2 regions of the Roseateles sp. GW821-FHT09H11 genome follow, and region 2 is predicted to be linked to the other one. Evidence: riboswitches for the same ligand, from Rfam matches in the RefSeq annotation. Region 2 holds a riboswitch; the other holds the start of a gene.

Region 1 (3,258 bases), on a different contig from region 2:
TCTGAACCCAGATGAAAAATTCGGTGTTGCCGTCGCCGCCGGTGACGGGGCTTTCGAACCAGCCCCTGACGACGAGGTCGCGCTTCTCGGCGGCCGCCACGGCCTGCTCCTTGAGCACGACGTATTGCGCCTTGTCCTTGACGATGCCGTTCTTGTTCAAGGCCTTCGGGCCCAGCTCGTACTGCGGCTTGATCAGCAGCAGCGCCTGGCCTTGCGGCTTGAGCCAACCGACCACGTGCTTGAGCGTGCCGATCATCGAGATGAAGCTCAGGTCGCCCACGACCAGATCGAAGGGCGCCTCGGGGACGTAATCCTTCACGTGCATGCCTTCATGGGCCGTGACGCGCGGGTCCGCCTTCAAGGTCTCATGCAGCTGGCTGTGGCCGACATCGATGCCGGTCACGTGCGCCGCGCCGGCCTTGAGCAGCACGTCGGTGAAACCGCCCGCGCTCTGGCCCATGTCCAGCGCCGAGAAGCCTGCCACCGACACACCGACCTTGGCCAGCGCACCTTCGAGCTTGAGCCCGCCGCGCGAGACGTAACGCAGCTCGGCGTCGTCCGTCACGCGCAGGGGGGTGGTCTCGGGCAGGTCCTCGCCGCACTTGCGCACGACAGTCCAGCCCTTGGGGCCTTCCCACTCGACCGCACGCGCGTCGATCAGCCGCTGGGCGGCCGAGCGCGTGGGCGCCAAGCCAAGGGAGAGAAGCAGCTGGTCAGCACGCATGGGTCGGGTCTCGGGTCAGGCTAGGGTCAGTGGATCAATAGCGATAGGTGTCGGGCTTGTACGGGCCCGACTTCGACACGCCGATGTAGGCGGCCTGCTCGTCCGTCAGCTCGCTCAACTGCGCGTTCAACGTCTTCAGCTGCAGGCGGGCGACGTGCTCGTCCAGGTGCTTGGGCAGCACGTAGACCTGGCCGACGGCGTAGGCGTCCTTGTGCGCGAACAGTTCGATCTGGGCGATCGTCTGGTTGGCGAAGCTGGACGACATCACGTAGCTCGGGTGGCCCGTACCGCAGCCCAGGTTCACCAGACGGCCCTTGGCCAGCAGGATGATCCGCTTGCCGTCGGGGAAGATCACGTGGTCGACCTGCGGCTTGATCTCTTCCCACTCGTACTTCTCGATCGAGGCGATGTCGATCTCGTTGTCGAAGTGGCCGATGTTGCAGACGATGGCGTTGTGCTTCATCGCGGCCATGTGCTCATGGCGGATCACGCCCTTGTTGCCGGTCGTGGTGACGAAGATGTCGGCCTTGTCGGCGGCGTATTCCATCGTCACGACGCGGAAGCCCTCCATCGCGGCCTGCAGCGCGCAGATCGGGTCGATCTCGGTGACCCACACCTGCGCCGACAGCGCGCGCATCGCCTGGGCCGAGCCCTTGCCCACGTCGCCATAACCGGCGATCACGGCGATCTTGCCGGCGATCATCACGTCCGTGGCGCGCTTGATGCCGTCCACCAGCGACTCGCGGCAGCCGTACAGGTTGTCGAACTTGCTCTTCGTGACCGAGTCGTTGACGTTGATCGCGCGGAACAGCAGCGTGCCCTTGGCCGACATTTCCTTCAGGCGGTGCACGCCCGTGGTCGTCTCTTCCGTGACGCCGATGATCTCGGCGCTCTTGCGGGTGTACCAGGTGGCGTCCTCGGCGACCTTCTTCTTGATCGCGGCGAACAGGATGCGCTCTTCCTCGCTGCCCGGGTTGGCCAGCACGGACAGGTCCTTCTCGGCCTTCTGGCCCAGGTGCATCAGCAGCGTCGCGTCGCCGCCGTCGTCCAGGATCATGTTCGGGCCTTCGCCCGGCGTGCCCTTGGCGCCGAAGTCGAAGATGCGGTGCGTGTAGTCCCAGTAGTCCTCCAGCGTCTCGCCCTTGTAGGCGAAGACGGGGGTGCCGACGGCGACCAGCGCGGCGGCGGCGTGGTCCTGCGTCGAGAAGATGTTGCACGAGGCCCAGCGGACTTCCGCGCCCAGCGCCTGCAGCGTCTCGACCAGCACGGCGGTCTGGATCGTCATGTGCAGCGAGCCGGTGATGCGCGCGCCCTTGAGCGGCTGCGCGGCGGCGTATTCCTCGCGGATGGCCATCAGCGCGGGCATCTCGCTCTCGGCGATCTTGATCTCCTTGCGGCCCCACGCGGCCAGCGACAGGTCTTTGATCAGGTACTGGTCTTGGGCCAGCGGCTTCAGTTGGGCGTTCATGCGGACTCCTGCGAAGAAGGGCCGTCGACACCAACGATCAGGACGCGGGGAGATGCGGAGAGGGCATTTGCCGCTCGGTCCTCACCCGGCCAACGAAGGGTCGACGGGTGAGCGCGGTTGCCATTGCCGCGGACATGTCGCCGCGCGGCGGTTCCGAGCCTGGCCTCGATGGGATGGGAGGTCGCAACGCTCCTCGGAACAGGGCGCGATTGTAGTCAAGTTCCGGCCGCGGCTCGATGACAGCGTTGCGCTCGGGGCCACAATCGCCCCCCATGCGAACGATCCCCCCGCTCAGCGACTGCCCCCGCGCGGCCTGGCTCCCCCTGCGCGGGGTGCTGACGGACATCGACGACACCCTGACGGCGGATGGCGCCATCGCGCCGGCGGCACTGGACGCGCTGCACCGGTTGCACGCGGCCGGCGTCCCGGTCATTGCGATCACGGGGCGCCCGGCCGGCTGGAGCGAACCGTTCGCGATGGCCTGGCCCCTGCGGGGGATCGTCGCGGAGAACGGTGGGGTTCTGCTGCATCGCGAAGGGGAGGCGCTCGCGACCGAATTTGCCCAGGACGACGCGACGCGATTGGCGAACTTCGCGCGACTGCAGGCGTGCGCGCGGGAGATCGTGGCGACCGTGCCCGGCGCCGTGCTCGCGCGCGACAGCGCCGGCCGGCTGACCGACATCGCCGTCGACCACAGCGAGTTCACGACGCTCGACGACGACGCGATCGCCGCCGTCTGCGACCGGATGCGCGCGCATGGGCTGGTGGCGACGGTCAGTTCGATCCACGTCAACGGCTGGATCGGCGATCACAGCAAGTGGACCGCGGCGCAGTGGGCGGTGAAGCGGCTGACGGGCCTGGACTTCGATCCCGCCGAGTGGGTGTACGTGGGCGACTCGACGAACGATCAATTGATGTTCGAACGCATGCCGCTGTCGGTGGGCGTCGCCAACATCGCGCGTTTCCTGCCGATGCTGGACCACCCGCCCGCTTATGTCACCGCGACCGAGCGCGGCGACGGCTTCGCGGAAGTGGCCCGGGCGCTGCTGTCGACGCGCGGGTAGGC
Region 2 (3,258 bases):
ACCGGCACGGTCAACGGCGTGCCGCTGCGGCCGACCAGCGAGGCCACGAGCGGCGCGTTGGCGCTGTGGCCGCGCTTGAGCACCATGCCTTCCTCGCCGTTGGCCAGCCGGGCCAACGAGCCCGGCGGGTAGAGACCGATCGCCTTGATCAGGGCGGCACCGGCCTCGTCGGGTTGCTGGAGTTCGTCGAGGTAGACCGCCCGCGCCGCCTGCGCCGCGGACAGCGGCCGGCGGCTGCGTCGCGGGCTGAGGCGGGCGCCGTACACGTCGATGCGCCGGAGCAGCCGCGCCATCAGCTCGCCGTCCGATCGGCCCGCCAGGGGGCCTGGACCGGCGTCGTGATGCAGCCGCACGGCGGTCAGCCAGTCCTCGTCGTCCACGCCGATCGCCTGCAGCGTGGCCGCCGCGCGGTCGCCGTGCCCGGCCAACTGCTCGCGCTGCGCGTCGCCCAGCGCTTGCGGACGCATCGCGTGCTGGTCCTGCTGCGCGCCGCTGTCCAGGTTCATCGTCAAGGCCGCGAGCCCGAGCGTGCGACGGCGGCCTTCGCCCCAGCCGAGCTGGCGCGTCGTCATCTCGACCAGCGCCAGCGACAGCAGCGCATGCCGCGCGCTGTACTGCAGCGGCTCCTGGCCGGCGTCGTGCACCAGCATCGCCAGCGAGGCGTCCGGCTGCTGCGTCAGCCGGGCCAGCACCTTGTCGAGCAGTTCGCTCAGGCGCGGCAGGAATTCCGGCCGTCGCGGATCACGCAGCACCTGCTGCGCATGCCATTGCAGGTCGGCCCAGATGGCGGTGTGCGCCGGCGACGTCGACTGCGGCATGGGCATCGGACGCGTGGGCTTGTATTCCGCGGTCGCGTTGGCCAGCGCCGACATCGACGCGCCTTGCAGCATCATCGTGTCGAGCTTGTGGGCGAGGGCGCGCTGGTACTCGCGCGTCTCGTGCGCCTGCACCCACGGCCCGCGGGCCAGCAGGTCGCGCACCTGCGGCGTGTCGGGCAGCGGATGCCCGGAGGCGAACAGCAGATGTCCCGCCGCGTCGCGCAGCGAGAACGTCAGCACCTGTCCCACGCGCAGGCTGTTGGGAGGAAGTTGGACCAGATCCACGGTGGCTTCCCATCGACGTGTCGTCGTCTTGTCGTTGTGCCGCGCAGGATACGGGCGCACCTGGGCCGGGAAGGCAATACGGCACGAACAAACCAGGGCCGGACCGGTAGAATGCACGCTGTTCCCGCTACCAGCAAGGCCGCACCGCGCCCCTGCGGCGGCGGTGGTTTCCGAGGAGCGTTGCGACAGGTCCCGTCACCCGGGTTCCCGCCAGGCTCGGAACGGCGGTGTCGGACCCCTGGACCCCGCCTCACAACGGCGCTCACCGACCCGCGTTCCGCGGGGTTGCGGTGAGTTGCGCGGCCCCGTCTTTCGTTTCAGCTCACGTCCAGCTTCGAAAAGCGCCGCCGCCATGTCCGCCCCGAATTCCGCCTCCGCTTCCGCTGCTTCCGATCTTTCTGCCGCGCCGGCCTCGCCCGTGGCCGTGCCGCCGATGAAGCTCTCCGGCCTGGAGCCGGTGAACATCGGCGCCGGCACGCTGTTCGTGAACATCGGCGAACGCACCAACGTCACCGGCTCGAAGGCCTTCGCGCGGCTGATCCTGAACGGCGAGTTCGAGGCCGCGCTGAGCGTCGCCCGTCAGCAGGTCGAGAACGGCGCGCAGGTCATCGACATCAACATGGACGAGGCCATGCTCGACAGCAAGGCCGCGATGGTGCGCTTCCTCAACCTGATCGCCTCGGAGCCCGAGATCGCGCGCGTGCCGATCATGATCGACTCGTCCAAGTGGGAGGTGATCGAGGCCGGCCTGAAGTGCATCCAAGGCAAGGGCATCGTCAACTCGATCTCGCTGAAGGAAGGCGAGACGGAGTTCCGCCGCCAGGCCAAGCTGATCCGCCGCTACGGCGCGGCCACGGTGGTGATGGCCTTCGACGAGACCGGCCAGGCCGACACCTACCAGCGCAAGATCGAGATCTGCACCCGGGCCTACCGCATGCTGGTCGACGAGATCGGCTTCCCGCCCGAGGACATCATCTTCGACCCCAACATCTTCGCGATCGCCACGGGGATCGAGGAGCACAACAACTACGCCGTCGACTTCATCGAGGCGACGCGCTGGATCAAGAAGAACTTGCCCGGCGCGAAGGTCAGCGGCGGCGTCTCGAACGTGTCCTTCAGCTTCCGCGGCAACGAGCCGGTGCGCGAGGCCATCCACACGGTCTTCCTGTACCACGCGATCCAGGCCGGCATGGACATGGGCATCGTCAACGCCGGCATGGTCGGCGTCTACGACGAGATCCCCGCCGACTTGCGCGAGCGCGTCGAGGACGTGGTGCTGAACCGCCGCGAGGATTCGACCGAACGGCTGCTCGAGGTCGCCGAGACCGTCAAGGGCGCCGCCAAGGACGACAGCGCCAAGCTGGCCTGGCGCGCCGGCGACGTCGCCGCGCGGCTGTCGCATGCGCTGATCCACGGCATCACCGACTTCATCGTCGAGGACACCGAGGAGGCCTGGCAGGGCATCCTTGCCCAGGGTGGCCGGCCGCTGCACGTGATCGAAGGGCCGCTGATGGCGGGCATGAACGTCGTCGGCGACCTGTTCGGCGCCGGCAAGATGTTCCTGCCGCAGGTGGTGAAGAGCGCCCGCGTGATGAAGTCCGCCGTCGCGCACCTGGTGCCCTACATCGAGGAAGAGAAGCGGCTGATGGCCGCCGCCGGCGAGGACGTGCGCTCCAAGGGCAAGATCGTCATCGCGACGGTGAAGGGCGACGTGCACGACATCGGCAAGAACATCGTCACGGTGGTCCTGCAGTGCAACAACTTCGAGGTCGTCAACATGGGCGTGATGGTCCCGTGCCAGGACATCCTCGCGAAGGCCAAGGTCGAGGGCGCGGACATCATCGGGCTGTCGGGCCTGATCACGCCCAGCCTCGAGGAGATGCAGTACGTCGCCGCCGAGATGCAGCGCGACGACTACTTCCGCATGAAGAAGATCCCGCTGCTGATCGGCGGCGCGACGACCAGCCGCGTGCACACGGCCGTCAAGATCTCGCCGCACTACGAAGGCCCGGTGGTCTACGTGCCGGACGCGTCGCGCTCGGTGGGCGTGTGTTCGGAGCTGCTGTCCGACGAACGCGCGACGCGCTTCATCGACGAGCTGAAGTCCGATTACGAGAAGGTCCGCGAGCTCCACGCCAACAAGAAGCAGACCCCG

Evidence for each region. Region 2 has a riboswitch for S-adenosylhomocysteine ahead of metH (methionine synthase). Riboswitches for the same ligand answer to the same signal wherever they lie in the genome.
Region 1: another riboswitch for S-adenosylhomocysteine. It lies ahead of ahcY (adenosylhomocysteinase); the one in region 2 lies ahead of metH (methionine synthase).

Annotation. Positions count from the first base shown of each region.
Region 1 covers NZ_JBWKOA010000010.1:110,722-113,979, forward strand. The annotation lists gene AC07PR_RS28115 (TlyA family RNA methyltransferase) at 1-724, opposite strand, end outside; gene ahcY (adenosylhomocysteinase) at 759-2,192, opposite strand; S-adenosyl-L-homocysteine riboswitch at 2,295-2,393, opposite strand; gene AC07PR_RS28125 (HAD family hydrolase) at 2,465-3,256, shown strand; gene AC07PR_RS28130 (hypothetical protein) at 3,184-3,258, opposite strand, start outside.
Region 2 covers NZ_JBWKOA010000007.1:263,441-266,698, forward strand. The annotation lists gene AC07PR_RS23255 (HD-GYP domain-containing protein) at 1-1,103, opposite strand, end outside; S-adenosyl-L-homocysteine riboswitch at 1,270-1,374, shown strand; gene metH (methionine synthase) at 1,456-3,258, shown strand, end outside.